DNA from 3 places in the Muribaculum sp. NM65_B17 genome. Region 3 is predicted to be linked to each of the others. Evidence: riboswitches for the same ligand, from Rfam matches in the RefSeq annotation. Region 3 holds a riboswitch; each other region holds the start of a gene.
What was found. Region 3 has a riboswitch for cobalamin ahead of E5354_RS12190 (TonB-dependent receptor). Riboswitches for the same ligand answer to the same signal wherever they lie in the genome.
Positions count from the first base shown of each region.

Region 1: another riboswitch for cobalamin. It lies ahead of E5354_RS09295 (TonB-dependent receptor plug domain-containing protein); the one in region 3 lies ahead of E5354_RS12190 (TonB-dependent receptor).
Region 2: another riboswitch for cobalamin. It lies ahead of E5354_RS02540 (hypothetical protein); the one in region 3 lies ahead of E5354_RS12190 (TonB-dependent receptor).

Region 1 covers NZ_SRYY01000005.1:224,005-237,810, forward strand. Annotated here, with positions in the region: gene radA (DNA repair protein RadA) at 1-709, shown strand, start outside; gene E5354_RS09265 (YtxH domain-containing protein) at 722-940, opposite strand; gene E5354_RS09270 (GlsB/YeaQ/YmgE family stress response membrane protein) at 978-1,229, opposite strand; gene E5354_RS09275 (diphosphate--fructose-6-phosphate 1-phosphotransferase) at 1,455-3,101, opposite strand; gene E5354_RS09280 (DHH family phosphoesterase) at 3,359-4,387, shown strand; gene E5354_RS09285 (DUF4827 family protein) at 4,421-4,999, shown strand; gene glmM (phosphoglucosamine mutase) at 5,038-6,423, shown strand; cobalamin riboswitch at 6,513-6,719, shown strand; gene E5354_RS09295 (TonB-dependent receptor plug domain-containing protein) at 6,813-8,786, shown strand; gene E5354_RS09300 (DUF5074 domain-containing protein) at 8,848-9,948, shown strand; gene E5354_RS09305 (ABC transporter substrate-binding protein) at 9,955-11,091, shown strand; gene E5354_RS09310 (iron ABC transporter permease) at 11,100-12,104, shown strand; gene E5354_RS09315 (ABC-F family ATP-binding cassette domain-containing protein) at 12,114-13,806, opposite strand, start outside.
Region 2 covers NZ_SRYY01000001.1:577,215-582,093, forward strand. Annotated here, with positions in the region: gene E5354_RS02530 (hypothetical protein) at 40-1,128, opposite strand; gene E5354_RS02535 (SLC13 family permease) at 1,141-2,655, opposite strand; gene E5354_RS02540 (hypothetical protein) at 2,678-2,884, opposite strand; cobalamin riboswitch at 3,092-3,297, opposite strand; gene E5354_RS02545 (hypothetical protein) at 3,420-3,731, shown strand; gene E5354_RS02550 (hypothetical protein) at 3,984-4,391, shown strand; gene E5354_RS14290 (plasmid mobilization protein) at 4,579-4,879, shown strand, end outside.
Region 3 covers NZ_SRYY01000010.1:19,677-33,482, forward strand. Annotated here, with positions in the region: gene E5354_RS12175 (cobaltochelatase subunit CobN) at 1-3,675, opposite strand, end outside; gene E5354_RS12180 (sirohydrochlorin cobaltochelatase) at 3,678-4,580, opposite strand; gene E5354_RS12185 (hypothetical protein) at 4,664-5,932, opposite strand; gene E5354_RS12190 (TonB-dependent receptor) at 5,953-8,301, opposite strand; cobalamin riboswitch at 8,408-8,590, opposite strand; gene E5354_RS12195 (hypothetical protein) at 8,664-9,506, shown strand; gene E5354_RS12200 (sce7726 family protein) at 9,588-10,466, shown strand; gene E5354_RS12205 (sce7725 family protein) at 10,471-11,406, shown strand; gene E5354_RS12210 (hypothetical protein) at 11,927-13,806, opposite strand, start outside.

The DNA of each region.
Region 1 (13,806 bases), on a different contig from region 3:
GGGCCCCAAGGTGCTGGAGCACATTGTCGATGCCGTGCTTCAGTTTGAGGGCGACCGCCACTACATGTACCGTATATTGCGATCGATAAAAAATCGTTTCGGCTCGACTTCAGAGCTTGGCATATATGAGATGGTGCAGCGCGGATTGCGCGAGGTATCCAATCCTTCGGAACTGCTTCTGTCGCAGTCGGCTGACGACGGTGAACTTTCGGGCATGGCCATCGGCGTTACGCTTGAGGGTGTCAGGCCGTTTCTCATCGAGGCTCAGGCGCTGGTGTCGACAGCCGCCTACGGAACTCCTCAGCGCTCGGTTACGGGATTTGATTCAAAGCGCATGAACATGCTGCTTGCGGTGCTGGAAAAGAGGGTGGGGTTCAAGCTCGCCCAAAAGGATGTGTTTCTCAATATAGCGGGTGGACTCAAGGTCAACGACCCGGCTCTCGACTTGAGCGTTATATGCGCGATTCTGTCGTCCAATGTCGACATGGCCGTGCCACGCGATGTGTGCATGTCGGGTGAGGTGGGCCTTTCAGGAGAAATCCGCCCCATCACTCGCATAGAACAGCGAGTGCTTGAGGCGGAAAAGTTGGGTTTCAGCACAATTCTTGTGCCTAAGAACAATATGAAAGGCTTCGACACATCCCGACTTAAAATTAAGATTGTCGAGGTAGCTAAAGTCGAGGAGGCCTTTCGCGCTCTATTTGCATAAATAAAAAAGCTGCTATTTTGCTGCGTCGGCTATTTCGTCGACTTTGTCTTCGACCGATTCCTTTACACGGCCTATGCGCTCGCGTGCGTCACCGTATAGGTCGCGCAGGGTGCGGTTTACCTCTCGGCGTATCTTGCGTCCGCGTGAAGTTGTGCGTGAATACCGCTCAGCGTAAATACCGGTCAAAGCGCCGAGAATGAGGCCTGTGAAAAATAGATGACAATTCTTCATAATAAATTATATTTTAATGTTAGAACGTGGGTTGTCGTCACTTGTTTATGCTTCGGTTGACGAGCGACGCAATCCATAGCACTACAATGGCGCCTACGGTCGAGGTGATGAGGCTTCCTATGAGGCTGTCGGTATATATGCCGAACAGTCCGAACAGCCATCCGCCAAGTACACCGCCTGCAATACCGAGCAGCAGATTCAGAATCCATCCGAATCCACCGCCTCGCATCAGCTTGCCGGCAAGAGCTCCGGCAACGATGCCGATAAGTATAAACCAGATAAAATTCATAGTCGGGTATAGTTGTTGTTTAATTATTTACCATATAACCCCCCGGGCTGTGAAAATGTTTGACCCTCTTCGATTGGTTTTAACATCTATTAGATTGTCATGTGCATATAAAAAGAGATCGCCCGAGAGCGGAAGTGCTCCCCCGAGGGCGATCTCTGCAAGCTGTGAGTCGGGTTTTATGCGTTGGCGATGCGGGTGACTTGTGTAGGTCACCTCACAACGGGCTTAGCGGCTTTCGTGCTCGTAGCGAAGAGTGAGTGAGGGCTGGTCGCACACTTCAGCCGGACCGAAGTACTGGATGGGGCCGGGGTAGATGAAGTCGGTGTTGATTGCCCATGTGTCACGCTGAGCGGCATACTTGAGGAAGGGTGCTCCGTCAAGTTTTACGAGAGCCTTTTGTATAACAGGCTTCATGGCACCGTGACGGCGCTCCATGTTCATCATCATGGTGATGGGTATACCGCCTGTTGTCCACTGTACCGAGGGCTTGGTGAGTCCGCGCACACTCGACATGTAACCGGTGACTCCTGCGTTGATGAGGCAAGCGGCATTGAATCCGAGTGCGTAGCAGTAGTCGGCGTCGAAGTTTGAGGGATCGGCGCAACGGCCTTCATATCCGAAGAAGTGGAACATCGAAGCGAATTTGCCTACGTAGCGTCCTTCGGCCTTCATCTCGTTCAGGCGACGGCCCACCATCTCGCCGAGCAGCTTCTCGGTTTCGATGAGCGATACCTGTACGTTGCCGTGGGGGTCGCGGTCGAGGCAGAGCTGACGGGCGACGCCTTCGGGAAGTGAGTTGAATATCGATGCGTTTTCGCTCGACAGACGGTCAACAATCCAGCTGAGCTGATTCTGACGGTCGATCTTGGCAAACTCTTCGGCGTTGTCGGCGAGGAGGTCGTTGAGTTCGGCGATAAGAGCCTTCATTGCGGGGATGAACTCGATAAGACCTTCGGGAATGAGGACGCTGCCGAAGTTGTTGCCGTTGGCGGCACGTGCTGCAACCACATCGGCGATTGAGTTTACGATGTCGTTGAGGGTTTCCTTCTTGGCTTCAACCTCTTCCGAGATGATGCACACATTGGGCTGGCACTGGAGTGCGCACTCAAGGGCGATGTGACTTGCCGAGCGGCCCATCAGTTTGATGAAGTGCCAGTATTTCTTCGATGAGTTGCAGTCGCGCTGGATGTTACCGATTACTTCGCTGTAGACCTTGGTTGCGGTGTCGAAACCGAATGAGGTTTCGATCATCTCGTTCTTCAGGTCGCCGTCGATAGTCTTGGGGCAGCCGATTACCTGAACGCCTGCGTTGATCGACTTGTAGTATTCGGCAAGGATGGCGGCGTTGGTGTTGGAGTCGTCACCGCCAATGATTACGAGTGCCTTGATGTTGAGCTTCTTGAGGATTTCAAGACCTTTGTCAAACTGTGCCTTTGTTTCAAGCTTTGTACGGCCTGAACCGATTATGTCAAATCCTCCGGTGTTACGGTATTCGTCGATGTATGATGCCGTAAGTTCCATGTATTTGTGATCAACAAATCCGCCGGGACCCATAAGGAATCCGTATAGACGACTGTCGCGATTCACCTTCTTTATTCCGTCAAACAGACCGCTGATTACATTGTGTCCGCCGGGAGCCTGACCTCCTGACAGAATTACACCTACGTTGATGGGCGCTGACTTTACGGCAGGACCTTTCTCGAAATGTATTTCGGGTAGACCGTAAGTGTTGGGAAACAGTTTTTGGATATCCTCCTGATCAGCAACTGAATTTGTGGCTTTGCCTTCTACGGCCTTAACCGCACCGGTGAGCACTATCGGCAACTTGGGCTGATAGGCCGCACGAGCTTTTTGAAGTGCACTCTTCTTCATTAGTAAGTTGTTATAAATTAATAATATATATGTTTCAAGTATGAAAATACAATTTGACTGCAAATTTCGCAAAAAAATATCAGATTATCAACCTTTTCATTAACTAAAAATGCCTATTTGTATTATTCGTAGCGGCGCTGATGTCGATTGTTTAACTTACATTCACTTGCCGATAGTCGGTATTTGTATAATTTTGGTGGTGTATGTCGAGTGTTTTGAGTATATTTGCACCTTAAAATTATGAAAGCCATTCTTGCATGTTACGACAAATAATTCAAGAATCCAAGGTTAAGGCTGTGCGTGAGCTGCTTGGCCGCAGTGAACGCATAGTGATTACATGTCACATGTCGCCCGACGGCGACGCTATCGGTTCGTCGCTCGGGCTTATGCACGTTCTTGCGGCCATCGGCAAGGAGGCACGTGTTGTCACGCCCGACATTCCGCCGCAGATTCTGCGCTTCCTTCCCGGAGCAAAGGATATTGTGCCTTATTCAAAATATACCGACTTTGCTCGCCAGTTGCTGTGCGATGCCGACCTTATATTCTGCCTCGACTTCAACTCGCTGTATCGTGTCGACCACATGCGCGACGATCTTGCATCATCATCGGCTCCTAAAGTGCTTGTGGACCATCATCAGGACCCCGAGGATTTCGCCGATGTCATAATATCGCATCCCGACCAGTCGTCGACTGCCATCCTGATGTTCAGGCTTTTGTGCCGTCTTGAGTTGTTTAACCTCATTGACCGCAAGGCTGCAATGTGCATCTATACGGGCATGATGACCGATACGGGCAACTTTTCTTACAACTCCAACGACCCCGACCTCTACGTGGTGATTGCCGAGCTTATCCGCAAGGGAATCAACAAGGACGAGATATACAAGCGTGTAATGGACACCAAGACAGTGTCGACATTGCGCCTTAACGGATATGCCGTAGGAACGAAGATGCAGATATTCCCCGAGCACAAGGCCGCGTTGATTACATTGACCCAGAAGGAGCTTGACGACTATGACTATCAGAAGGGTGACACCGAGGGACTTGTAAACGCGCCTTTGGCGATACCCGAGGTGACCTATTCAGTGTTCTTGCGCGACGACAAGCGTTATATAAAGGTGTCGTCACGCAGCAAAGGCGACTTCCCTGTCAACAAGCTGTGTGAGAAGTATTTCAACGGCGGGGGCCATGTCAATGCCGCGGGAGGGGAGTTTGAAGGCACTCTCGATGAGGCGGTTGAGGTGTTCATGTCGTCACTTGCCGAAAACGACCGATATTTGCACGATTGATTTAATTGAAACTATATATAATTTGAAATAAATATGAAAATAACTCGCAATTTTTTCATCTCATTGTTCTCAGGAGTGCTCATAGCCCTCTCGGCAATAGGATGTAGCGATCATGAAAGCTATTCCGACGGACTTAACAACGAAACCAAGTCAATAAATGCATTTCTCGCCGATCAGCGCGTAGTTGGATCGGTTCCCGCCGATTCAGTGTTTGAGGTGGGTAAAGACGCTCCTTATTATCGTATGGACGAGGACGGCTCGGTATATATGCAGGTCATCAATCGCGGTGACATGAACAATCGTGCCAAGGCCGACGACCTGGTATATTTCCGCTTTATGCGTTATAATCTTCACACTTATGCCGCCACGGGCGAATTGGAAAAGGAGTTGAACAACTCCGAGAATGTCAACAACAACGCATCGTTCCGCTACCTCAATTTCCACACTTCAAGCTCGTCGGCATGGGGTCAGGCACTTCAGATGCCTTTGAACTATCTCGGCTACGGCTGCGAGGTGAACATCGTTGTGCGTTCGGCCTACGGCTTGACCGATGAGATTGCCTCGGTGATTCCTTATCTTTATAATGTGCGCTACTACAAGAGCAAGATTTAACGCAGAGTAATCGCTTTTTTGAATCTAAACATATAATCATGTCGCTAATCAAATCGATTTCAGGTATACGCGGAACAATCGGCGGTCGTCCCGGCGAAGGTTTGAGTCCGCTTGACATTGTTAAGTTTACGGCTGCCTATGCACGTTTCATAAGCGGCAGCACTACTCGCAAGTCACGCACTATAGTGGTTGGCCGTGACGCACGCCTTTCAGGCCCTATGGTCAGCGACCTCGTGACGGCAACTCTTACCGGCATGGGCTTCGATGTTGTCAACATCGGACTTGCTTCAACCCCTACCACCGAGCTTGCCGTAGTCATGGAGAAGGCCTGCGGAGGTATCATCATAACCGCTTCGCACAATCCCAAGCAGTGGAACGCTCTCAAATTGTTGAATGAGAACGGTGAGTTCCTGAATGACGCTCAGGGCAAGGAGGTGCTTGCAATTGCCGAGGCCGACGACTATTCGTTTGCTGAAGTAGACGCTCTCGGTCATGTATACAGCAATGAAACCTACAATCGCCGTCACATCGACTCGGTGCTTGCGCTTGACCTCGTTGATGTCGACGCTATCGCCAAGGCCGACTTCACCGTGGCTGTCGACGCTGTCAACTCGGTGGGCGGCATCGTTATCCCGCAGTTGCTTCGCGCCCTCGGTGTGAAGAACATCATTGAGCTGAATTGCGAGGCTACAGGAAAGTTTGCCCACACTCCCGAGCCCATCCCTGAAAACCTCACTCAGATTGCCGACCTCATGCATGACGGTAAGGCCGATGTGGGCTTCGTTGTCGATCCTGATGTCGACCGTCTTGCAATCGTGATGGAAAACGGTGAGATGTTTGTCGAGGAGTACACTCTTGTGGCCGTGGCCGACTATGTACTCAGCCACACTCCCGGCTCTACTGTTTCCAATCTCAGCTCGTCACGCGCATTGCGTGATGTCACCCGTCGACACGGCTGTGAATATTCGGCCGCTGCTGTGGGCGAGGTCAATGTAGTGACAAAGATGAAGGAAACCGGAGCCGTGATAGGCGGTGAAGGTAACGGCGGTGTCATATATCCCGCATCCCACTATGGCCGTGACGCACTGGTGGGTGTGGCTCTGTTCCTCACACTGCTGGCCAAGAGCGGCAAGAAGGTGTCGGAGCTCAAGGCTACCTATCCCGAATATGCCATAGCAAAGAATAAAATACAGCTTACCCCCGACATTGATGTCGACGCAATACTCGAGGCTGTAAAGAAGCGTTACGCTTCCGAAACGATAACCGACATCGACGGTGTGAAGATTGACTTTCCCGACTGCTGGGTTCATCTGCGTAAGTCCAATACCGAACCCATAATACGCATCTATTCCGAGGCGTCGACCATGGAGAAGGCCGATGCTCTTGCTCAGGATATAAAATCGGTTATAGCTTCGCTTGCATAAGGGGCTGTAAATCCATGAGTTATTTGAAATCAAGGGCGTTGAATCAGTTCAGCACCCTTGATTTTTTTGCACAGTTAGCGGAAAAGTTATAAATTTGCGCTCGCATTGGTTCGCTGTCGCGTTATCTGCGTGCGGCGATAAAAAGGGAACACGGGTGAGAATCCCGGACAGTCCCGCTGCGGTAATTTCCGGCAATGCATCGGTATCTTAGGCCACTGAAGCTCTTATGTCGGCTTTGGGAAGGCGTCCGATGACAGGAATAAGTCCGAAGACCTGCCAATTGCACATTGTGTAATGATTCTCTTTCGAGGACGAGAGAACACATATTTATCTTTTTAATGCAATTGACCTTAAAGAAGTCACGGTGTTTCATGCCGTTGTTTGTGTGGATGGTTCTGCATTCGTTGAGTGCGGAGGCTGCCGTTGCTTCGGTGCCCGATGACTCCATAACGATGCAGCGCATTGACGATGTAGTCATAGAGGCCCGACGCTCTCCCATAAAGGTTTCTACGGCGGCTCCTGTGCAGACTCTCTCAGGAACGGAGCTTACCCGGCTGGGTATCCAGAACATGGCCGACGCAGTGCGACGCTTTGCCGGTGCCAATGTGCGTGACTATGGCGGCGTGGGAGGATTGAAGACGGTGTCGGTGCGTAACATGGGTGCGGCCCACACAGGAGTGAGTTACGACGGAGCGCCTGTAAGCAATTGTCAGGCGGGACAGATTGACATAGGGCGTTTTTCGCTCGACAATGTGTCGATGCTGTCGCTTGCCATCGGGCAGAACGAGGATCTGCTACAGCCCGCAAAGCTCTATGCATCGGCGGGAGTGCTGAGCATCGTTACCCAGCGGCCCGTATTCGACGGCGACGACAAGTCGGCATTTCAAGTGAAGATAAAGGGCGGCTCGTTCGGCTACATAACTCCCGCAGTGCGTTGGTGGCAGAAGTTGGGCGAAAACACCGTCACTTCGCTCGAAGGCGATTACATGAGAGCCGATGGCAACTATCCCTTCAGGCTTGTCAACGGAAAGTATGTCACCGAGGAGCGACGCAACAATTCGGCGATAACATCATGGCACGGCGAAGGCAATCTGTATCACACATTTGCCGACAGCAGCAACTTGCAGGTAAAGGGTTACTACTATTACTCCAAGCGAGGACTGCCCGGCCCCGTGACATTGTATAATCCCGTTTCCGATGAAACGTTGTGGGACAAGAACGCATTCGTTCAGGTGAAATACCGAAAGGAGTTTTCCGACAAGTGGAACTTTCAGGCTCAGGCCAAGTATAATTACGGATGGAATCGTGACCGTGATCTCGGACCGCAGTATTCCGACGGAGTATATTCGGCCACACATCGCCAGAACGAGTACTACGTGACGGCTTCGGCCGTGTATCGTCCCGTGCAGCCCCTTCAGATTGCATTGGCGCAGGATGCTGCCGTAAACACTCTCCACAGCACTATGCCCGAATGTCCGTTCCCTACGCGTTACACCTCACTGACTGCGCTCAATGTGCGTTACCGCCTCAATGGGCTCACCGTCAACGGAGTGTTGCTCGGAACCTATATCAACGAAAGGGTTAAGGCGGGCAAAAAGCCCGACGACCTGAGCCGGCTCTCGCCCGGAGTGTCGGTGAGCGTGCAGCCTTGGCGTGACGAGCAGCTCTATTTCAGGGCAATGTACAAGAGCACGTTCCGCACTCCCACGTTCAACGACCTCTACTACTATCGCCTCGGCAATCGCAAGCTGCGTCCCGAGAAGGCCGATGAATATAATATAGGTGTGACATGGAGCATTCTGCCGGCATCGTTCATGGATTACCTCTCGTTTACCGTCGACGGATATTTCAATAACGTAACCGACAAGATTGTCGCTTTCCCCACAACCTATGCATGGACGATGGCCAACTACGGCAAGGTGCATGTGACGGGAGTCGACATCACGCTTGCCTCGGCATTCTCGTTAAGCCGCAAGGTGCAGCTGACGCTTTCGGGTGCCTACACGTTTCAGAAGGCTGTCGACCTCACCGATCCCGACTCAAAGAGCTACAAGCATCAGTTGCCTTACACTCCCAGGCACAGCGGGAATGTGTCGGCTGTAATCGACATGCCCTGGGTTGATGTGGGCTATTCGATAGTGGGGGTGGGCAAGCGTTACTGCCTGTCGCAGAACATTCCCGTGAATAAGATTGACGGATATGCCGAGCACACCCTCACATTGTCGCATGAATTCCTGTTCCGCGGGTACAGACTTGACCTGCAGGGCGAAATAATAAATCTCACCGACAAGCAATATGATGTCATAAAGTACTATCCCATGCCCGGACGGTCATGGCGTGTGACTGGTACGTTCAAATTTTGATAGAGCATAACAATCAACTTAACGTAATAACCTTATGAAAGCAAAAAAATTATTTTTGAGTATGCTCGGTGTGCTTGCAATGGCAACCGCATTTACTTCTTGCAGCAGTGACGATGATGACGATTGGAACGATGACGGCTCGAAGCTCGTGCTTCCGAAGGCTCGTGCCTATATAATGAATCAGGGCACTCAGTCGGAGAACAACTCGGGAATTGAGTTCTATGCTCCCAATCACGACGGTGAAATAATCGATGACATATTTTACAAGCAGAACGGTGCCCGTCTTGGCGACACAGGACAGGCTATGATAGAGTACGACGGCAAGGTGTTCATAGCCGTACACGGCTCCAACTATCTTTCGAGAGTTAATGCCGCTTGCGTCGAGGATGGCCGCACAATGTTCTCGGCCGATCCGGAGCTGAAGGGCGGTGTGCGCGCAATAGTCGCCGAGGACGGTTATGTATACGCTTCGTTCTATGGAGGTATCGTTGCCAAGATCAACGCATCGACCATGAAGATTGAGTCAAAGCTCACCAACGTAGGCAAGAATCTTGAGAACATGGCTGTGTGTGACGACATGCTCTATGTGTCGAATGCCTACGAGATTGTCGACGGCAACTTCATTCACCTGAACAATGTCGTTGTCATCGATCTTAACACCTTCAAAGTGAAGGAGAGCATCGAGGTGACGCCCAATCCCAACCAGCTGGTTGAGGAAGACGACAAGGTGTTCCTCATTTCATGGGACTACTCGGCTGAAAGCTATGTGCTTCAGATGATTGATCCGAAAAACGGCAACAAGGTGTCGCGCATCGGTTATGCAACTGAGATGGCTCCCAACGACGGCGTTGTCTACCTGCTTGACTCACGCACCGACTATTCAAACTGGCCCGATGTGTCGACTATCAACACCTTCTCGTCCTATAACGTGAAGACCGGAACTATGAATAGCACATCGTTTTTGAAGAATGCCCCCGCCGAACTTATGTCGACAAGTATCTCGATGATTTCGATTAATCCCGGAAACGGTGACATCTACATCGCTACCACTTTCTACAACAAAAGCAACGGAAATGTGTACCGTTTCAAAAAAGATGGTACTTTTGTAGAGAAATTTGATTGCGGAGGCCAGAATCCTAAGGCTGCCGTATTCTTCAACTGATAATTGATGACCGGATTATTAAAGTTTTTATATTGTTTTTCATTCTTGCTTCTTGCCGCTTGCAGTGGCGGAGGCAAGAATGTCATTGTTGAGGCGTTGCCCGATGTGCCGTTACGTTATGCCGAAAACATAACGCTGAAGGATGCCGGCGATTACACGGTGGCAGTGGTGCGTAACCCGTGGGACACCACCAAGGTGTTGCACACATATATACTGGTGCCTTCGGACACGGAGATGCCTTCCGACCTTCCCGAGGGGACTGTCGTGCGCACACCTCTTGAGAGTTCGCTTGTGTATTCATCGGTTCACAGCAGCCTCATAAGCGAGCTTGGAGCCGGCGACGCCATAACGGGCGTGTGTGACGCTCAGTACATCCATACGCAGCGGCTTGCCGAGCGCATCGACTCGGGCATTATCGCCGATTGCGGCAGCGGAATGTCACCCAACATCGAGCGCATTATCGAGCTGCATCCTCAGGCGATATTGTTGTCGCCTTACGAAAATTCGGGAGGTTACGGGAAGATTGAGCAGCTCGGAATACCCTTGATCGAGTGTGCCGACTATATGGAAACGACTCCGCTCGGTCGCGCCGAGTGGATGAAGTTCTATGGAATGCTTTACGGCCGTTACGACGAAGCCGAAAAGCTGTTCAACGAAACCGAACACGGCTACAACTCATTGAAGAGCGCGGTTGACTCGATTGCCCGCCGACCCAAGGTCATGATGGACAAGAAGTATGGCCAGGCGTGGTATGTGCCGGGCGTAAATTCCATCGTGACGCATTACCTCAACGATGCCGGTGGTGCCAATCCGTTTTCGGTCAATGAGAATCGGTCGGGCAGCATCGCGCTGTCGCCCGAGCAGGTGCTTGCCGGCGCTCAGGATGCCGACATCTGGATACTTCGTTACAATCAGGCCGATGACATGACGCTCGCTTCGCTGAGCGCCGACGATGCGATATACTCGCAGTTTGAGCCGTGGAAACGCGGAGTGGTCTATGGATGTAACACCAACTACAGACACTACTATGAGGAGGTTCCGTTTCATCCTCACTGGCTGCTTAACGACCTGATGCGCGTGATTCATCCCGAACTGTCGCTGACCAATCCTGATTGGCCTCACTATTTCTCAATCATAAAATAGGCGGTGTCATGCGGTTTATAATACTCACTGTCACTCTTCTGTTGCTGTTTGTGATGAACCTTTACTTCGGTTCGGTGGCAATATCGGCAGCCGATGTCACGGATATACTTCTGGGACATGACGGTGATTATGGTGCCGCACGGTTCATTGTCACGGGCAGCCGGTTGCCTCAGGCTGTCACAGCGCTTCTTGCCGGTGCCGGACTGGCCGTGTCGGGACTTATGCTGCAGACCGCATTCCGCAATCCGCTTGCAGGTCCGTCGATTCTCGGTATCAATTCGGGCGCAAGCCTCGGAGTTGCAATCGTGATGCTGTTTCTTGGCGGAACGATAAGCGCCGGCGGCTATTCGGTGGGCGGTTACGTTGCCGTCATGGCGGCGGCATTTGCGGGCAGTATGCTCATCATGGGGCTCCTGCTTCTATTCTCGTCATGGCTTAAGAACGACCTGATGCTGCTCATAACCGGTATAATGGTGGGCTACATGACCTCGTCGGTAATATCGCTGCTCAACTACATGTCGTCGGCCGACGGCGTACAGAGCTATGTAATGTGGGGAATGGGCAATTTCAACGGTGTGTCGTTGAGCCGGTTGCCGCTGTTTGCCCTGATTACGCTGGCCGGCATAGTGATGGCTCTCCTGCTCATAAAACCGTTGAACATAATACTCCTTGGCTCCAACTATGCGCGCAATCTCGGCATAAGCATGCGTCGTGTGCGCAACCTCCTTTTACTTGCCACCGGATTGCTTACAGCCGTTATCACGGCCTATTGCGGGCCTATATCATTCATCGGCCTTGCCGTGCCTCACATAGCCCGATTGCTATTCCGCACCGACAATCACCGGGTGCTGATGCCGGCCACCCTGATCTCAGGCGCAATCGTGGCGCTCGGATGCAATCTTGTGTGCGTGCTGCCTGAAAGCACGATACTTCCCATCAACGCCGTAACGCCGCTTGTGGGAGCTCCCGTAATCCTTTATGTGATACTGCGTGAACGGCACGGCCGTCATTGATGCGTCATGTTACTGATCCTTCTCCGAGAGCTCGAGCCAGCGCATCTCCTTCTCGTCGAGCAAAGCCTTTATCTCTTCATATCGTGCCGACTTTTCAATAATGTCGTCGACCACCTCGCCGCTGTTGAACACTGCGTCGAGTGCAGCCTTCTCGGCATTAAGTTTCTCTATTTCATTGGTCAAAGCCTCAAATTCGCGCATCTCCTTGTAGCTCATGCGGTTGTCGGAACTGCGTCGGGGGCGTTCGCGCACCGTTTTGGCTGCCTGCTTTTCGGCCTCGGCCTGAGGCTTGGGCTGTGCATTGAGCCATGTGCGGTAGTCGGTGTAGCCTCCGGGGAAATCCTTGATTGCACCGTCGCCCTCAAACACAAATAGATGGTCGACTATGCTGTCGAGGAAGAATCGGTCGTGACTCACTACAATCAGGCATCCCTTGAACTTGGCGAGGTAATCCTCGAGGATGCCGAGGGTCATGATGTCGAGGTCGTTGGTAGGCTCGTCGAGTATCAGGAAGTTGGGCGACCTCATCAACACAGCCGCAAGGTGAAGGCGGGCGCGTTCGCCGCCACTGAGGGTGTGGATGTACTTCTGCTGGTCGGTAGGCGAGAAGAGGAAGTGGGTGAGAAACTGCATCGGGGTGTAACGCACATCGCCGTTTACCACGATGTCCTCGGCTATCTCGGTGATTGCGTCGATGACGCGCTTGTTGTCGTCAAACTCGATTCCCTCCTGGCTGTAGTAGCCGAATCGCACCGTTTCGCCAACGTTCCACTCTCCGCTGTCGGCCGGCACTATGCCTTGCAGCATCTTGATGAATGTCGATTTGCCGGCTCCGTTGTGGCCTATTATTCCAAGCTTTTCGTAACGTGCGAATGTGTAGTTGAAGTCGTCGAGAATCACCTTGTCGCCAAACCGCTTGTTTATGCCCTTTGCCTCGAATATCTTTGAGCCGATGTAGGATGACTTCACGTTAAGCTCAACGTTGTCGTCCGACAGGTCGACATGCGAGCGCTTCTTCAGGTCGTAGAATGCGTCGATTCGATACTTGGCCTTGCCGGCGCGTGCCTGAGGCTGTCGGCGCATCCACTCCTGCTCCTTGCGCAGGGTGTTTTTCACCTTTGCCAGCTCCGATGTCATGGCATCGATGCGTTCCTGTCGGCGACGCAGGTAGTAGTCGTAGTTGCCTTCGTAGGTGAATATCTGCTGACGGTCGATTTCGATTATCTTGTTGCACACACGGTCGAGAAAATAGCGGTCGTGGGTCACCATCAGCAATGTCACGCGTGAGCGTGTCAGATAGTTTTCAAGCCATTCGATTATCTCGATGTCGAGGTGGTTGGTGGGCTCGTCGAGGATTATAAGATCGGGTTCGCCGAGAATCACGCGGGCGAGTGCCACTCTCTTGGCCTGTCCGCCCGAAAGATTGTCGGTCGATGCCGTTATGTCGTGTAGATTCAGTTGGCCGAGCAGCTGCTTCATTTTGTCCTCGTAGTCCCATGCCGATGCTGCATCCATGCCGTGTATGGCCTCGTTGAGCCTGTCGTTGTCGCCCGAGAGCAGGGCGGTTTCATATTCGGCGATTGCGTGACACATCGCGTTGTCGCCGAGCAGGCATGCGTCCATGATCGATGATCCGGGAGCGAAGCGCGGCGTTTGCTCCAGAATACCCACCTTAAGTCCGTTGCGGAATGTGACATCGCCC
Region 2 (4,879 bases), on a different contig from region 3:
AGATTTCTTTGATGTATGAAAAAACTGTTTATGATATTTTTAGGAAAATACCTCGTTAAGCTCATGTATCTTACGCCACTGGTCTTCGCTGCTAAGTCCGCGAAATGCGTAGCTCGACAGCTTGAAGCCGGTGCGTGGGCTGATTTCAAGACTTGACTGAGCGATATGCTTTGATGCTTTCAGAATTACTCCTGTGATAGAAGCCGTATCATCAGGGAACGGGGAATGGGCGTCAATCAGACCGAGAACTACCTTCTTCTTATCGGGTATATGGCGAAGCACCTCCAGTGAGTAGTCGTTGCCGATATCAAACGGAAGGAAGAATTTATCGATTTTGATAGACGACAACGCCTTCGGCATTATGTTGTCGGGATAATCTATGACCTCCCATTCCGGCACAACGGTATCTCCGCCCGAAAGATAGACTGCGGTTTCCATTCCATCCGGAAGACCTTCCAGCGAGGCGTTGATGACTGTCAGAATCTGCCTGTGCAGCTCCATCAGGTCAACGCCTCCCTGAAGAAGGCGCTTGGTATAATTGTCGTCGCACATAAGACCACAGGCTGTATCGTCTAGCAGAATCGAGTCGCATGCGAGTTCATGCAGCCGCAACGATGTCCGGCGGTATGCTTCGGCTATGTCATCAATAAGCAGCTCGACCGAAGGATAGACCATCTCAGGGTGCCCTTCTGTAAGATTGTATATCTCAAGCAGAAGATTGGCCGGAGAAGGTAAGGTCTGACGGCATTTTGCCCTTCCTTTCACTGTGTCGCGGAGGAATATGAAATCTGCAAAGAAAGTATGTGCGGGATTGTATGAGATGCGGCCTGAGATTCTGAGACAGTCGGTCGCGGCCTCCACAGGCTGGTATATGCGTCCGGAATCCACGCGCTCACAGGTGATTCCTTCAAGTCCGAACCAGAAATCATTAGCCCAGTGCTTGCGCCGGATTTCTCCGGAGGTTATGTAATGAAGGCCGCATTCTATCTGTCTTTCCACAATATCACGGACAGCGTTGTTTTCAATTGCATCCAATTCCTGACGACTGATTTGCTTCGAGTCATATTTCAGACGCGCGCCCATAAGGTCCTCATTCGGAAGAAAACTTCCGATAACTTCTATTTCCATATTTCGTAATCTTTAGAATACTCCGTTTACACCGCAAAAAATAAGTACCATATAGCCGAGCAAAAGCCCGACAACGCCCATAATCAGTCCGGTCTTTACCATATATTTCTGCTTTATGAATCCGGTGGCGTCTGCCAGTGCGTTGGGCGGAGTGGAAATCGGGAGTACCATTGCCACGGACGAACATATGGCGACACCGATCAGAAGTGTTGACACCCCGCCGAATGCGGCGAGCTGTTCGGTCATAGTGCTACCAGCAATCGCAAGAATGGGAATGAAAAGCGCGGCTGTTGCTGTATGGCTGATAAAGTTGGCCATAAGATAGCAGAGCAATCCGGAGCCGATGATGACAGCCAGCGGAGACCATGAAGCAAACGGCACAGCCTCTATCAGATGGGCTGCAAGACCCGACTCCTTCATGGCCACTCCGAGGGCGAAAGCTCCGGCGATCATCCATAGTATGCTCCACGAAAGCTGTTCGAGGTCGCGTTTGGTTATCACACCGGCCATACAGAGGACGGCAACCGGAAGCATAGCCACTACATTGGCGTTCACGCCGGTCACGGAGTCTGTTAGCCAAAGCAGAATGGTGATTCCGAATGTGACATACACAAGAATATCCTTCCAGTCCGATTCGTGATCCGATTCTATTTTCAGATGTATTTCTTTCTGTTTGAAGGGGAAAAGGTGTTTGAGTACAAACCATGCTATAAAGAGAAGCACCATTGTGAGCGGCACCATCACCATCATCCACTGTCCGAAACCGATGCCCATATCCATGCCGTCGGGGTCGTTGAGAAACTTCAGGGCGATGGCATTGGGCGGTGTTCCTATCGGAGTGCCCATGCCGCCGATATTGGCTCCGACAGGAATGGCAAGCGCAAGTCCTATCTTGCCTTTGCCATCAGGAGGCAATGCGCTCAGCACAGGTGCGAGAAATGTCAGCATCATCGCAGCCGTGGCCGTGTTGCTGATAAACATGGAGAAAACGGCGGTGACAAGAATGAAGCCGAGCAGCACGTTTTCAGATTTGGTTCCGAAAGGCATCAGCATGACTTTTGCCAATTTTACGTCCAGCCCAGACTTAGTGGCGGCTATCGCTATTATGAAGCCTCCGATGAAAAGCATGATTGTCGGGTCGGCGAAGCAATGCAGCAGATCAGTGTTGCTGACAAGATTGCTGAATTTTTCGCCGTCGGCACCGGTCTGGAAAAACCATAGCGCACTGTTGGATGCGCAGAAAAGAAGCAGGACAACCACCACAAGAGATGTCGTCCAAGCCGGTACTGCATCGAACAACCACATGAGTGCGGCGAATACAAAAATTGCCAGCACGCGATGCTCGACAGTGGTTAATCCGGGAAGACCATAAACAGACGACGGGGCAACCCAGAGAAACAATGGAATTGTGATTGCGAGCAAGAGTTTGAGAGCTTTTATGCCTATTGGATTGCGGTTGTTGCGATGCTCTCTTTTCCATTGATGGTATTCCTCCACCAAATGGAAGCCGTGAAACATTGTAAACATGATATTCGATAGGTCTGAAAGGTTATTTACGATGCTTCATGTAACGCGGATGTACACCTGTGAGATAGAAACCGCTCACAAGGTCAATCTCACAGTCCTCACAAATCGGACCGCCGTAATTGAACAGGATGTACGACAACTGCTTGTTGTCGAGTCTGGAGTTTTTCAGCCAATTCTGAACATCAGGAAATTCAAATTGAAATTCCTTTTCGCACCTCGGACATTTCATAACGCAATGAGCTGTTAAGGTGGAAAAGATCTGATAAGGACGTTTTGGCAAACCTGAATGACAATGCACAATAAATCGGCCCCGACTTCACGTCGCGGCCAATGGAGCAGTCTGAATCCGTAAAACCCATGTCATCTGACACTGCTCTTATAGGTGTCATGCTGTAGCCAAATCTCTTCATCTCAAAATCTAATCCACGAGATTATTGAAAATGTTAACTCGCATGGCAGGTCTCCTGACTTGTTCCCCTTCCGGACGGTCTTCCCGACCGCCTTGGCGGTCAGTGACACTGATGTCGTGTCCGGCAGGTTCAATGGAACTTACAGTAGCGGGTCTGTTCAGGTCTTTCACCTGATTCCCTTTTAATCGCCAAGGCTGTGAACCCCCGGCGAACCAATGCGACTGCAAAATTAATAAACAAATCCGAATTAATGAAATTTTTCCTTAATTTTATTCGAAAGATTCCAATCTTCAGGAGTGTACCCCATACGAAGCCGATGCACTTCGTGTCATGCTGGGAATAGCCTCAGGAAAAATGACAATGGAGACAATGCCTCAGCATGACCACACCAATGTCAACCGCTATCTCAACTTCGGATGCGACAAGGAGTGCACCGGAACCGACAGTGTACGGGCACATCGACAGACGCGGGCACTGGAGCTTATGAAATCCGTGTCGCGCTATGTCGGCAAGGATGAGATAATCGACATCACCACCGCGCTGCTTACAATCTCTTCAGATTCAAAAGCTATCGAGACCGTTATCAGCAATCTTCCGAAAAGAGAGCATCACGACAGTAATTCCAATACAGGACAGACGACAGTAAACGCTCCGACAGGGAAATAGACAATATCATATCCGACATTCTTTCCCTGCCCTTCATTGTGTTTTATAACAATGACAGATGACTTCGGCAATACAATACGACAGGATAAAGGGCATGGGTGCCGGGAAGATTTGAAAATTATTGCAAGCTGTGATTATATCATGGGGGAACAAGGACAAGGAATCTTTTTGGCCTCCCGATTATAATCCCGACAACGGCAGTCAAATCCGGGAATGACCACATAATAAAAACATCGTATGACAATCAGGAACATGGAACATAAAAACACCTATCCCTTTTCATCCGTCAGCTTCCGGCTGCCAGCTGAAGCCGTCGAATGGCTGTCGGAAACAACCACCGATAACGACGGCAACGAAATCCGGAACATGGCAATCTTCGGCGGTCTGCTGAAAGACATGAGAACCACACCCGGATATGATGCCGGATACCGCAGACCGCTCAACCTCCAGCCGGGACAAGCGCAGTTCTCGGAAATCAGCCTCGCCGACAAATGGAATCTCGGACGGAAGAAGACGCACAATATTCTCGCGAGGATGGAGGCCGCAGGGCTGGTCAGAATATTCAACTCCCGTATCGGGTCGGCCCTTTCATTCACCTGCATATCAGGCTGGGAAAACCCGGACGGAGAGGTTATAGCCAACGGATTCTTCGCAGATTGAGAGCCACGCCGGATGTGCCATGAACCACCGTGATTACATGCAGGGAGACCTTAGTTTCTGATTTGGTGTTACCCTCGCTCCGCTCTGTTGCCCCAAAACGCCTCGCCGCTCCCTGCGGTCACGGTCATGGCCGCTCGCAGGCTTGCACCCAGACAATCAGTTTTACAAATCACAGAATACCACTTATATGGGCAAAACAAAGAGAAAGACTCTGCCGCCGGAGGCTGTGCGCTCATGCACCGTCACCACGAAGATGACAGCCGCAGAGCGTCGGAAGATACGCGAAATAGCCGCCAGATACAATTTGACACCGAGCGACTACATGCGGCACAGGGCACTTGGATATGAGCCGCCATCGGCACTTACAGCCGAGGAATCGGCGATGCTCCGCAACCTTGACGGATGCCGCGTCGATATACTCAATTTCGCCAACGCCCTTGCCGGAGAGAGTGGCATCGAGATTGATGCGGCAATGCAGGACATTCATC
Region 3 (13,806 bases):
ATTTGAGCCAATGAATTCCTGCAACTTTTTATTGCCGCATACAAATTCCGTACATGGCGCACCATGATTTTCTGTAATCTGCGCATTCAGAGATGCCGTATTCAGCAGTTGCTCTTTATTTGCCTTCCAAAATCCTTTGCGGGCACTTTCAAGCATTGTCGCCGTCATTTCCTGCATAGCGGCAGGATTTACGTTCTCGAAGTAGTCTTTAACTCCGAGATTTTCTTTATCAAAGATATATAATTCATATAGATCATCATAAATATCCTTTGGCAGAGCGCTGCTTCTGGTAGCGCTCCAGCCAAAAATATTTCTGAAAATTTCTCCGAACATCTGAGCTGTCGTCGCATCTCCTTTCATTCGTTGTCGAATAAATTCAGGATTTAGGATCGTTGCTCTTGTCTCGACCGCCACAGCCTCACGTGTATCCTGAAGTCTGGGAAGATAGGAATTGCGGTAATCGGCAAAGACTGCATCCGGTTCCTTGCCGTTAATGGCTGCCGATGTCAGCGAAAGCGCACCGGTAAATTCATAAACGTGATCAAGAGAAATCGGTCCCCAGGTGTTGCTTTGACGAGGTTGTACGATAACATCTGTCTTCGATATAGCCGCAGAGAACAAATCTTTATTCATAGTCCCCCAGTTGTCGTCATCGCCATAAACAGCACACATATTGTTGAGATATCCGTCGACGAGTTCTGCCTTGTCGTCCCATTCGCCCGAACTTTCAGTATATCGCAGCATACCGGTACTGTAGCCAGAATTAACGGGACCGAATACTCTCATATTGGAAAGTTCACGCGCACGCTGTGGAGATTCTCCTTTTTCGACAAGCTCTTTCTCCTGCGCCAGCGTCCCCTCGGCGACAAAATTAGGATATATGTCATCTTTCGCTCCGGCCGCGAGCTCCACAGCTTCGGTCAACATTTTTAAACGGGAAGCGGCAATATCGCGCAACTGCCCCGATACCTGCACGAGAATGTTAATTCGAGGACGCCCCAAAGTCTCGGACGGTGTAAGTTTTAAATCCATCACGCGTCCCTGTTCATCCCTTACCGGCTCTACGCCCAACATTCTCATTGCCTGAGCAATGGTCGCTCCATGCGACGATATGAACTCACCGGCCCAGAAAGTATAGCTTACTTTACGGGGATATTCGCCGTGTTTAGAGAGATAATTTTTCAGTGTCTGTTCTGCAAGAACGACACCGTCATCCCATGCCTTCGGACCAGGAGTTGCTTCTGCATTTATACTGTACATATTCCTGCCCATAGGAAGGACATTGGGATTCAATACAGGATCGCCACCAGGAGCCGGCCAAACAGGAATCCCATTCAGCGCATTCACCATACTGTTAATTTCCGCACCTGCCGATTCTGTCAGCAGCCTGCGGTATTCGAGCGCCTCTTCACCGGTTTCGGAATGAGAAACACCGTTGAGACAATCTGTTATCTCCTTTTTTGCCATCGGCAGATAACGGTGAGCGATGAAAGTGAAATCCTGCAGTTCTTCTTTTGTAATCTTCCCTCTCTCAAAATCTTTTTTGGCTTTTTCATAAGCCTGTTTATCCGCACACACTGCAAGGACACTGGTTGTCATATCTGCAGGAGAATAAGACTCCCCCATAACATAATATGCGCCGGTGATTTTTTCATTAGCAAGCTCTTCGACAAATGAATCTATTTTCTTAAGTTCATCAATGGAATATGTTCCTGTCGGCACAGAATCAAGTCCGAAGTCTTTTTGCAGACCCAGATCCATGATTTTATTTTTAAGAGCGTTTGTGTTTCGTGACGGGTCTGCGATAGCATCATGTATTTCTTCGATTAGCGAGGCATATTTCTTTCTCATTCCGCTCTCTACGTAAGGGGGTGTCAGATGGGTCACTATCACAGCATGGCTTCTGCGTTTTGCGATAATAGCTTCACCAACATTACCGGTGGTATAGAAATAGAAATGCGGACGATTGCCGATCAGAACTTCCGCCCAGTCTGCCTGTGACAGTCCGGCATTCTTGCCAGGTGTAAACTCAAGGTTGCCATGAGTACCGAAATGGATAACCGCGTCCGCATCAAACCCTTTCTGCATATAAAGATATGGCGCAATATATGAATGAGGTGGTGGTACATCAACACCATGAACCAGTCTGAAATCGTCATCATCCAGAGCCGGTCTCGGCTGAGGAAACAGAAGGATGTTGCCATAACGCAATGCAGCGACAGCAAGGCTGTCACCTCTTGCCAACAAGCTGCCGGGAGCTTTGCCGTAACGTTCCTCGACCTCGTTATATTTTTCCGGAAGCAGAACATCCTTTACCCATCTTTCATATTCGTTTTTATTAATCCAAACCGGATGTGACTCGTTCATGAAAGTTTCCTGCGCTGCCGGAGCATACGACCCCATGACGCTCCCCTGCTTCATAAGCTGATGTTTAAACTCTTCTACTCTTGAGGGAAGTCCGTTGACATCATAGCCCTCTTTTTTAAGCCGTTCGAGGAAATTATAAAGCGACGGCACTACCTCCATGCCGGATGCCAATAAGGCATCTTTGCCGGGAGATTTAAAATAGGCAATGGCGATTTTTTTTTCGCTGTTCGATTTGGTTTTCAGACGCATATAGCGCTCAAATTGCTCCATAAAGGCATCTATTCGTTCCGGCTCCGGCGTATAGAGCAGATAGCCGGAATGGCTTGCGTTCTGCGTTGAAATGCATAGAGGAGTCATTCCGCCGTCTATTTCGGGAACAACGATACGGGCATTTAGAGTACCGCCGCCCATCGGCTTATTTACATCCAGCCATTCTTTTCTTGACTGAATGAGAGGGAATGGCATAAACAGCGGTATCTGCTGCCGGTATGCCCAGTTGATAAGTGAATCATTTCCTAAACGTCCCATCGGAAGATAAACGATTGCCTCAGGTTTCACCTCTTTTATCATCCAGGCACGCTTTGGTCCCGTAGCTGTAATCGGATAGATATTATAGCCGGCGCGGGTAAGTCGCGACATAAGCGTATCTATTTGCGCACGATTATTTTCCACCGGGAAACTCACTCCCGATACGAATGCTACATTTGTTCCTTTCGGGTTATATAAGCCTTCCTGTTTTAGATATTCAGTAAGCGTTGCCGCTCTATCGAAATACTTGCCTGGTTCGATATGGTAATACATATTGAACGGCATCTCAACCGGGTCTTCGTACAAATCACTGTCGATTCTGCGAGGAGCCGCAATGGCAGCTGTATATCTGACAAGATTGCGATAATTTCGTCCACATTGATTGGAGAAATATTTCTGAAGTTGTCGGCACTGTGCAGAATCAAGATTATGGTTGACGGCAAAACTAAAATTACGCAGCGTGTTGGTAAAAACAGGAACACCTTCTTCTGCTGCTCTTTCAAGCGAAACCAACTGTAACGAGTCAAGATAAAGACCTCGGCCATACATCAATACCGCGTCATACTTCTCGAAATCCCCGGCGTCCTCCATCGATCGACATGAAACTTCAATATCACTACAGTCGTTGTTGAGCACTATTTCTGCTTCTTGTGCCGGAAGTGCATTGACGACAAGGACAGAGATCGGCCTGAACCACAATACGTGGACACTGTAGATGCAACCACCAAGGACAATGATTATCCCGATAATTATTAGGACTTTATTCCTGACTCTTGTCATAATTATAGGTTTTCCTTTATGTATGATGATTTCTGACTCGCTGAATCAAGAACGGGCGCATCAAAGGCATCCTTGATATGGTCGATATAAATATCTTGAATCTCGGGTATCTGACCTAATCCATCCAGGATTGCCGATACCTTGAAACCTTCTTTTTCAAATTTCTCGCGCCACTCGCCGTCAATATCATTGCGGGCATGATCGCCTGCAACGAACATGAAAGGAACAAGCGTTACGCTTTTTGTCTTTGACGATTTCAATCGTGCCAATGTCGTTGCATATGTAGGATAACCCTCAACTGTAGCTACATGAAATTGAGGTGCGCCGTCGGCTGTCAGCATATAGTCTATCTGGGAATAAACAGCGTTAGCCGGAGTCGAGGTCCCGTGACCTATTAATACTAAGGCTCCGTTCTTCTGCGTGTTTTTTCCATATCGATTGATTAAAATACCGACCACATTCTGACAATCATCCACAGAATAAAGCAATGGACGTCCCACCCGTATTTCTTTGAAAAACGGTGTCATCAATTTAGCGTCATTACGCAATACTTCGGCTTCGATTCCATCGATTACGTTGGTTCCCTGAACTATGATATGGGTATAGCCGTCGGCAGCAAGTCGAAGTAAGGCCTCTTGCGGTGTCTGTTTATGGATTCCGCGTTTTTCCAGTCTGTTGATAATGATACGCGAAGTATATGCCTCCACGACAGTTACGCCTGGAAAATGTTCTTTCGTCTTTTCATTAATTGCGTCGATAGTCGCGTTACGGGTATCGTCATAGGTCGTGCCGAAATGCACCATAAGAATCGCTGTTTTTTCTTTCGGCACACTATCGAAACTTTGCGCATGTGCAGCCGCCATACTCAACATAGTTATAATAAACACTATGAATTTTCTCTTCATATCTATTAAATGGCTAAAGTACTCCCGGAACTTATTTGGCAGAATGTTCCGGGAGAACGACATATAAAGGAATAATTGTTCGTTTACTTAGCGTCTTCTACAACTCTGATTTGCTCAAAGTAGTAGCCTGAAGCCATCGTCGCACCAAGTGCAGTCTGGTTCTTTTCTACATCGTAGATATAAATCTGAGGTTTCTGACCTTCTGTATCCACGCCTACATAAGCCTTATGATTGACATAGGCCATACGCGACGAGAAGCGACCGCTGCTGTAAGCAAGACGTTGACCATTATAAGTGATAGGAGTGCTTGTCTTTGAGACAACATCAATTACAGTATAATAATGGCTGAAGGAATCGATGTCCGTTCCTGCGGCGTCATCACGCGCATAAGCCACGACTTTGTTGTCGCCAACATACATCACCGAAATCAGCTTTCCACCGGCAGTGAAACCATCGTAGCTTTGGTCAAATGAGGTTGAATTGGCCGGAATCTTGAGAAGATGGCTGTATTCTTTGCCATCGGCATCGTCTGTCACACAAGCTATATAAAGATTGTTGTTTCCGTCGATGAAAGTCGTTGTCTGGAGAAGCTCGCCATATGCAGTGCCTACCATTTCACAATCGAGGAAGCATGGGGTATTGCTTTCAACAGCCATTGTTGCAGGATTGATGACAGCGGTCATCATAGGTGTCACCCTCTTGCCGCGGCGTCCACTCTGCTTGGCGAAATAGAAGTAGAACAGTTTGTTGTCGGATGCGCGATAGTTAAGGATACCTGATGTAGTGAAAAGCTCACCGCCTTCGGGCATCGGCACATCAAGAGTCCCTTCGCTGATGATAGTCATGTCATCCGCGTTGAGCTTTGTCCATACGATTTTAGTAGCGTCACCGGTTGCTGCCATTATGACAAGGGTGTTGTCATTAATCCAAGCATGGGTGTACTTGCGGGTTGCGTAGGTGTTGGTTTGGAAGCGGCGTTCTTTGACAACCTCAACCTTATTGTCTTTGATGATGTACTTGGCAAAGCGATCGCCGGAAACAGGAACCTGATAATAGTACGCGCCCTTTAGTATGGTCTCAAGCGAAAGAATTGAATTCACTTCAGTACCTGTTCCCTGGAATGTAATTTCAGGCTGACCTGCTTCGAGAGAGTTTACGCTGCGTACAAGAGTCTGTACATCGCGCCCCATACCGCCGTGACGGTCAAGTGCGACCCAGAGGTCGAAATGATAATCCTGAATGACTGTTGGATCGTCCGGTTGATCCGGCTCGTCTTCGCTCGAGCAACTTGTCATGCCAAAGGCGATGAAAAGCGCCATGAACGAAATAAGTAAAAATTTGATTTTTCTCATTGCTTATTGTTAATTGATTGTTAGTTAATGAATATTCTGAATTTTGCCCCGAATGACCGCCCAGGCTTTTGCAGCATGTAGTTGTCGTAGGCCAGCCGGTCAAATATATTGTTACATTCTAAGGAGACATTATACCTGTCGTTGTGCCAGCAATAGGAGAGAGATACATTAGTAATATTCTGCGTCGGAATACGTGCTTTCGACGAGGCGGCACCAAATGCCTCCCAATTCAGATAATACCAATGGATATACTGGTACTCCGCTACAATCCCAAGTCGGTCGGTCTTCATGATAAGATCTCGAAAAGTATATGACGCGTCTATATTGCCGAAAAACCAAGGTCGGTTCGGAACTCTGTTTTTATATGTTGCAGAAAGATTGCCGTCGGTCTTGTATCTCTTCAGATCCCGCGCATCACTCCAGCTTGCATTAGCTGTAAACTGAAATGAATTATTCCAGACATACGAGACTTCTACGTCAAATCCCTTTATATCAATAGCTGGCTCGTTGACATACTGCATCATTCCCTCTCTTTCCGAAACTGTTGCACGGATATAGTTCTGCACATGACGGATGAATCCATTGGCTTCATAACTCAGTTGATTCAGACTGTCAAAATAATATATGCCGAATATTCCCAGATTATAGTTGTTGCTCGCTTCCGGGCTTAAAGCAAGATTTGGATAGACAGTAGTCCCGTTGCCAAGTAATTCTCTTGATAATGGCAACCGGACGCTGTGCTCATATGATCCTTTAACCGACAAGGGTTCACAAACAGAATAACGGCTTCCGACTCCCGCGCCCCTATAATTCTTCACATTATTTCTATCGATTTTGTCCGAACCAGTGATTACAATATCATCAGACTGCTTAATTGACAGAGCATTAATATAGTCTTTGACAAAATAGGAAGTCTGCCATTTTTTGTTGAAGAACGATTGAGAATATGTAAGCGACAGAATGTGTTTCGTAACAACATCATTCGACGGTTCGAAGTTCTTATCAATTTCATCATATCTGTTATTGCCCCGCCGATTAAGCATATAGTTGAACGCAAAAGTATTGTGTTCGTTAAGCTCATAGTCTACTCCGGTATTCAAAACAGTAAGTGGGCGTTTATAAACGCGAATTGTCCTTGCTCGATTATTCATTTCATTGCCGGATGAAGGCATCCATGTGCCGTCCCACGAATATTTGCGGCAGGCGGTATCAACAGTCTCACTATGATCCCATGTATGGGATAAGGTAAGACGTGTCGACACCTGTTCCCATCTCTTATTGTAGCGGGCTGAAATATTATAGGAATGTGTGTGTCGGCTGGCTTCACCATAGACCTTATTCTGCATAGCGCCTGTCTGAATATCCTTGTCCAGCTTATTATACGAAAAACCGACAAAAAACTTATGCGCCCATTTCACATCATTCACGCCAACTTCAACCTGACCTAACAGAGAAAAATAATCATCGTGGAAGCGCTGTTTGTTAGTAAAAATATAACGGTCTTGTTCCTCGCTCCATACCTCGACATTTTTCATCTTATAGTCATTCTTTGAATAATTGACGCTGAATGTCGGTTGTATGACTACAGGTGTGCCAGGAATGTAATACTGTCCTGTGATATCTCCTAAATACGTATGAAAAGAACCTATCCCATACGAGGCATCAAGATAATTCTGCCGTTTCTTACGGGTTACGATATTTACCGCGCCGCCTAACGCATCAGCACCGAGATATGAGGGAACGACGCCCTTGTACAATTCTATTCTCTCGACGGTATTAAGAGGTACATTGTCAAGAGTGAGACCTGTGCCTTTTGTCTCCAGAGGGACTCCGTCTATAAAATAACGGATTGAATTGCCCGACATTCCGTTGATGGTCAGATCAAAGTCAGAACCTGCCCCACCTTCTCGCCTAACTTTCACACCCGAGGTACGGTCGATAAGGTCGTTCAGAGTGACCATCTTATTAAGATTCGGAGCTATTTCAACCGCATTGACTGAAAATGCGCCCTCCTCAAGTTGTTTTCCGACTGTCTTACCATAGACATTAACAGACTGAAGTTGCACCGCATCCTCTTCCATCACAATGTCGAAGACAGTATCCTTTGCCAATTCTATCTTAAAATCAACTGTTCTGTAGCTTACAGCTGACACTATTCCGGAGTATACGCCTTTCTCCAACTTAATTTCATATCTGCCGTCAACATCAACTGTGGTTATATATTTTTTATCGTTGAAGGTTAACGTCGCAAATGAAACAGGTTCGCTCAATCTGTCCGAAATTCTTCCCGAAAGTGTATAAAAGGGCTTAGCCGCCTGCGAAGGCAGGTGGAGTACTAAGATGACGATAATAAGTATCCAATTTTTCATTTGGTTTGCTGCAAATTTAAATTGGGGTACTATTACGCAGCAAACCATAATCGTTCTCCCTTTAGGAGAACAATGGCTGTTTTGTGGTAATAAACCCGAGAACTACAAAACTATATGTTGCCTTGGCAGGTCTCCTGACTTATCCCCTCGTCAACGCCTTCCCATCGGTCAAGCCGACAGTGGCATAATATTGATGAGTTCTGAAGGAATTACAGTAGCGGGTCTGTCCCGGATTTTCACCGGATTCCCTATTAATCGCGTTATGCGAGCCAAAACTGGCGCAAAATTAATCATTTTTTTTCATCCGCCAAAATAGAATTTTACATAAAGGGAACGATAATTGTATTTCATTCTCAATTGAAGTGAACCGTAAATACGGCCTTTACCGTGGCGATGACATCCAAGTGACCGGCGCACGCCATCGCTCGACCGCTGAATACAATCGCGACCTTCACCGTGAGAACGCTAGACTCGAAACACTTATAGACGACAACCGCGAACAGTTGCGTCAGCTCGAAGATGAAATTCGGAAATCGGAGCGGCGAGTGAAGGGTCTAACGACCATGATTGCGAATCTTGAAAGACAGGAGGCTGAACTGAATGACGAGAAAGCCCGGTTGGAGTCAGACATCGAGAATGGTGCCGGAGATGTTTCCGAACTGCGTCGCCGCATCGCCGAACTTGAAAACCAGCTTGAATCTACCGGACGGAAACTTGCCGACAAGCGCGACAAGCTAAAGACCGCCGACCGGCAACTCACCGAGCTTCAGGATGAACTTGACGCACTCAGCGAGAAACGAGATAATGCGGAAAAGAATTTCCACGAGTTCACGGAAAAGAATCAAGAACAGGTGCGTATGAGGCTTACTGATGCCGTCTTTGCCAGAATGGTTGTCGATGTCCGTTCCCTGTTGGATACCATGCCGTCGGAACAGAAAGCCAGGGTTGATGGCGAGTTCCTGACTGCAATCGCCGAGCGACCCAACGAGATATTGAAGTGTGCGATGTATTTGTTCCTCGGTTATCTCGATGGCGCGACGCAATTCGCCCAGTCATGCGGAGGCGGAGGCATCTCATCAGACCTCCCGTGGGGACGCAATCCGGATGAAGACGACCGCCGCTTCGCCTATCGCTGCATGATGCAAGCCCACCGAATGATGAAACCATCTCAGCCCAAACGCTGCGGTATTGGTGGCAGGCGATAAGATACTATATGTTCTACAGCATATTGCTTTGTTGTTAAACCTAAAATCACTATCTTTGCAAGATAAAGTACCCAGATAGATATGAGCCAACTATATCCATACTCAGAAATAGATATGCTAAGGAGCTTTTCCTTAGTATTCTCTCGTTCTGTCTTTAAGGATATAATTGAATATAATGACTTTACTAGGTTAAACGCTATTGTTGAGCAGTATGATATTGACATTAGTTCTTATGTCACATACGGAGATGTCGTTAGAAAGATCTACCGGGCTATAAGGAAAAAATATTGTTGTGAATATGTGTATAAGAATGAGTTCATAACAAAAATTCTTATCAATAAATATGGCACATCGAAAACTGTTGTATTTAACGAATTTAAGATACCTCCTTCGATAGTTGACATAGCGCTCTTTAATGGTGAGAGTAAGGCATTTGAAATTAAAACCGAATATGATTCTCCTAAACGACTAAGTAGTCAATTGGAGAATTATAGTAAATTTTTCGACAAATGCTACTTAATCGTTTCAGAAGATTTACTGGATAAATACATCCATTTGATTGATGAAAATATCGGTGTACTATTGTTTTTCCATACAAAAACTTCTGTTGAATTGATTCAATTTCGAGATGCTCATAAGAATCAGCTTATTGATATTGCTTTGCTTATGAGAGTTCTCCATACACAGGAGTATAAGAATATCATTGAGACTTATTATGGTATAATTCCAAATGTTTCATGTTTTAAAATGTTTGATCATTGTTTTGAAATGATGAAACAGATTCCATTGGAAGTATTGCGGCCATTGATATTAAAAGAAATCAAACACCGAAAGAATAATACTTCTCTTTTAAGGTCATCTCCTATTGAATTGCGTCAGATAGCTCTGTCGTTAAATCTGAAAAAAGAAGAGATTGACATTTTAAAAGAATCGTTGAACAAGCCAATATTAAGCATATAAAATTATGTATTATCCATATCTAAGGGGTAAGCAGTTCGAGCTAATCGCTTTGAGAGAGTTTTCAAAAGAGACTCCAACGCCCTCTCATGTATGTCCCATTATAGAGCCTGTGAAAAGTTCGTTTAATGGGCTGAAGGCAGCTATTGATGCTTTGTCTGGCAAAAATATTAGTTTTGCATTGGTGCTTAACCCAAGCGATGGCGATTTTAAGCGAGAGAATCAAGACATTATGGCAAATCTTCCCTCCCTTAAAGAACTGGTAGGCTGGATTCCTGCATTTATCTACAGCGGGACAGGTAGTTATATCGAAACTTATATTGCTACTAATTCGCTTAATGATGTTATGATTATTTTTCAAGACTCTATCGATCTTTCCAAAGAGGATGTGAATCAACTCCTGAGGAATAATTCGGTTAAATATGTTGTGGCTAACATAGAGGGAGATCGTCGCAATAGACGACTGCTTGCAAAGTCCGGGAAAGAGCTGATCAGACTTGATGATCAATTTCATGAACAGCCAAGAAATGCCGATTATCTAAATATACCAGAAGAAAAATTCACTGAGGAGCACAGGTATTATAGTGAAGACGGATATAAGGGGTTCGCAGACTATGTAACATTACCAAGTTCTTTTAAAGAGAGTGGAATGTTGCCTTATGCTGTGGCCATTCATATGACATATCAAAAGAATGAAGACGAAATATTCGTAAGACATTTTGTGTCAGACCACAATAGTGACAACACGAATATTCCCGGTAAATTCTATGAAGCGGCAACTAAATTAAAAACGTTTTATTCCGAAATACAGGGTACGCAGGCCAGTTCAGAATTGATAGCGATATTAGATGCTAGTCGTTATCCCGGATTGGGAGTTCTAAAGAAACTTTCAATAAAGAACCATTTAGAACTTATCGAGAATTATCTTACGCAGCAAAAATGAAGGTCTGTTCCAATTGTTTTAACGATGAGGAAATAAAAAATTTTATAATATCTTCTTCATCGGAAATAGCGCATTGCGATTGTTGTGAAAATGATGATTGTGTCATTGACTTAAGCGAGCTTTACGATTTCTTTATAGAATTTACGGGACTTTATTGTAAAGACGAAGGCAGTTCAACTGACTTAATCGAAGCATTAAATTCTCAATGGAATATTTTTTCATCAGAAAAATGTGCGAAGCAGATTCTTAATGACCTCTATGAATTTGGAATCATTAAATATGGAGCTCGTGACAAAGTAAGATACATTGATGAGATTTTAGAATGTACTAAGGTTTGGGATAAGCTAAAAGAAGATGTCACTACTAAATCTAGATTTTTTACTGACATTACATATTTTGAATGGGGCAGTTTTATTCAACCTAATGACATATTAGCGAAGCATAAACTTTTATACAGAGCGCGGATTGTCCCAGATGGAACTGATAAATTGACACCTAGCCAAATGGGGTGTCCACCTGCTCATAAAACTCCGGCTGGTCGTGCAAATCCATTGGGTATTGGAGTTGGCAATTCTTTTGGGTTGAATCCATTTGGGCAATATTTGCTTTTGCTGGTCTTGAACTTTAAGAATGACGTAGCTAATTCAGATAAGTTATTCTCAAGAGTCTTGGGGTGAACCATAAATGACTCAATCCAACATTCGGCAATGAGATTTTGTCTTTGAGCATAATCAATATAACATTCACTCTTGCCTGTTGTCGGATTACACCCAAATTTTAGAATAACCTTAGCCTTGAAGGTGTCATCAAGTGGAAGTGCATGAAACACCGCAGCATTATATATGTTTCTAAAAATCTTAACATTCTTTGACCCCTCCAAAAGAATATCTAACAGTTCCTCGGCAGGATAGCATAAGTGCAAGAGCTTAAATGCTTTTACTATCGTGTCATTCAGTTTTTTATTTACTTTAGAGGATATAGCTTCAAGAGCATACTCATTACCATGACTATTATGCCACTCTAACAAAGATTGTTTAAGGTTTTCAAGTTCTTTTTCTTTCCTTATCTTATCTGCTTTCTTGCGGGTCTCATTATCTAATTTGATATGTTCCTCTTTCTGTAATAGGAATGGAGACATTGTTATAACCTCTTGTCCATCTTCTTTTAGTGCTTTTTCAAGTTCCGATTGAGAGGTATACAATGTATGCCTCAATGTCCACTTCTCCAATAGAGAGTCTATGTTAAAGTATGCTGGGACAAACTTGTTGGATATAGAGTCCTGCCTTATGATAGTTAACGGATAGTCATATACAGTAGGTTTAGACTTGGATATGTAACTCATATATGATTTGATAAAATATTCCATCGGCTCCAAATCCTTATCTTCTGCTATCATTTCTTGAGCAGCATTAAGAAATGTGATATACTTTGTTGCCCGGCTCAATATGGAGTCTCTATACTCTTCTATATTGCCAAACCTGTCATATTCTTTCTTTGCTGGAATATCATATATGATGGTTTCCGATATATTACCATTCCTCCCTCTACCTGCTATTTGTGTCATTTTGTTTACAGACAAATATGTATAAGCAGTATTCTTGGATGAGATTATTATAAGGTGACACCTGTCTTGAATGTCTATTCCGGCAAAATATGCACAGGTCATAAAGGTAACCTTCTTCAAAAGATTTCCATCCTTATCTATTGCTCCCTCAGAATCATCCTTATAGTATGTGACTTTATCAGAGCTTCTCTCACTGCATAATATTCCACACTCTTTTTTAGGTATATCCAATTGGTCTATTATATTGAAAATACCATCAAGTGAATTATATGCTACAAGAATCTTATCCTGAGTTATTTGAAGAAGGTTATTTATCTCATTAATAGCTGCATGTTCAGCATAGTTGGTATATAGCAGATGTATTTTTCTTACAGGCTTTTTATCCCATACAATCTTCAAGTATGGTTCTTGTGCAAACAATGGATTGGAGAATGGGATTATAGTTGCAGATACAACAGCTCTATTATTGAAATCAAACTTAAAATAGTGGTCTATAACCGCTTCAAGTCTCGGTCTATATGAACTATCTGATTGAAGGGTGTCTATTTCATCGACCATTAGAAAGTAGTCAGAATAGACATCAATATCAAGTTGAGACAGGTAATTCAACAGCATTGGAAGACTATCTGCAACCACTACAAATTTATTTACATCATCACTTCTCTTGGCTCTAACATAATCTCTTACACTGGTCAAATTGATATTTGATTTCACTTCACCAATGGGACTACCGACATACATTGCATAATTATCTCCTTTAGCTTTATTTGCTGTTAGAACCTTACTGTATGCCAAAGTCTTAGTAGGTACAACTATGATAGAGTTTCTTTTAGGAG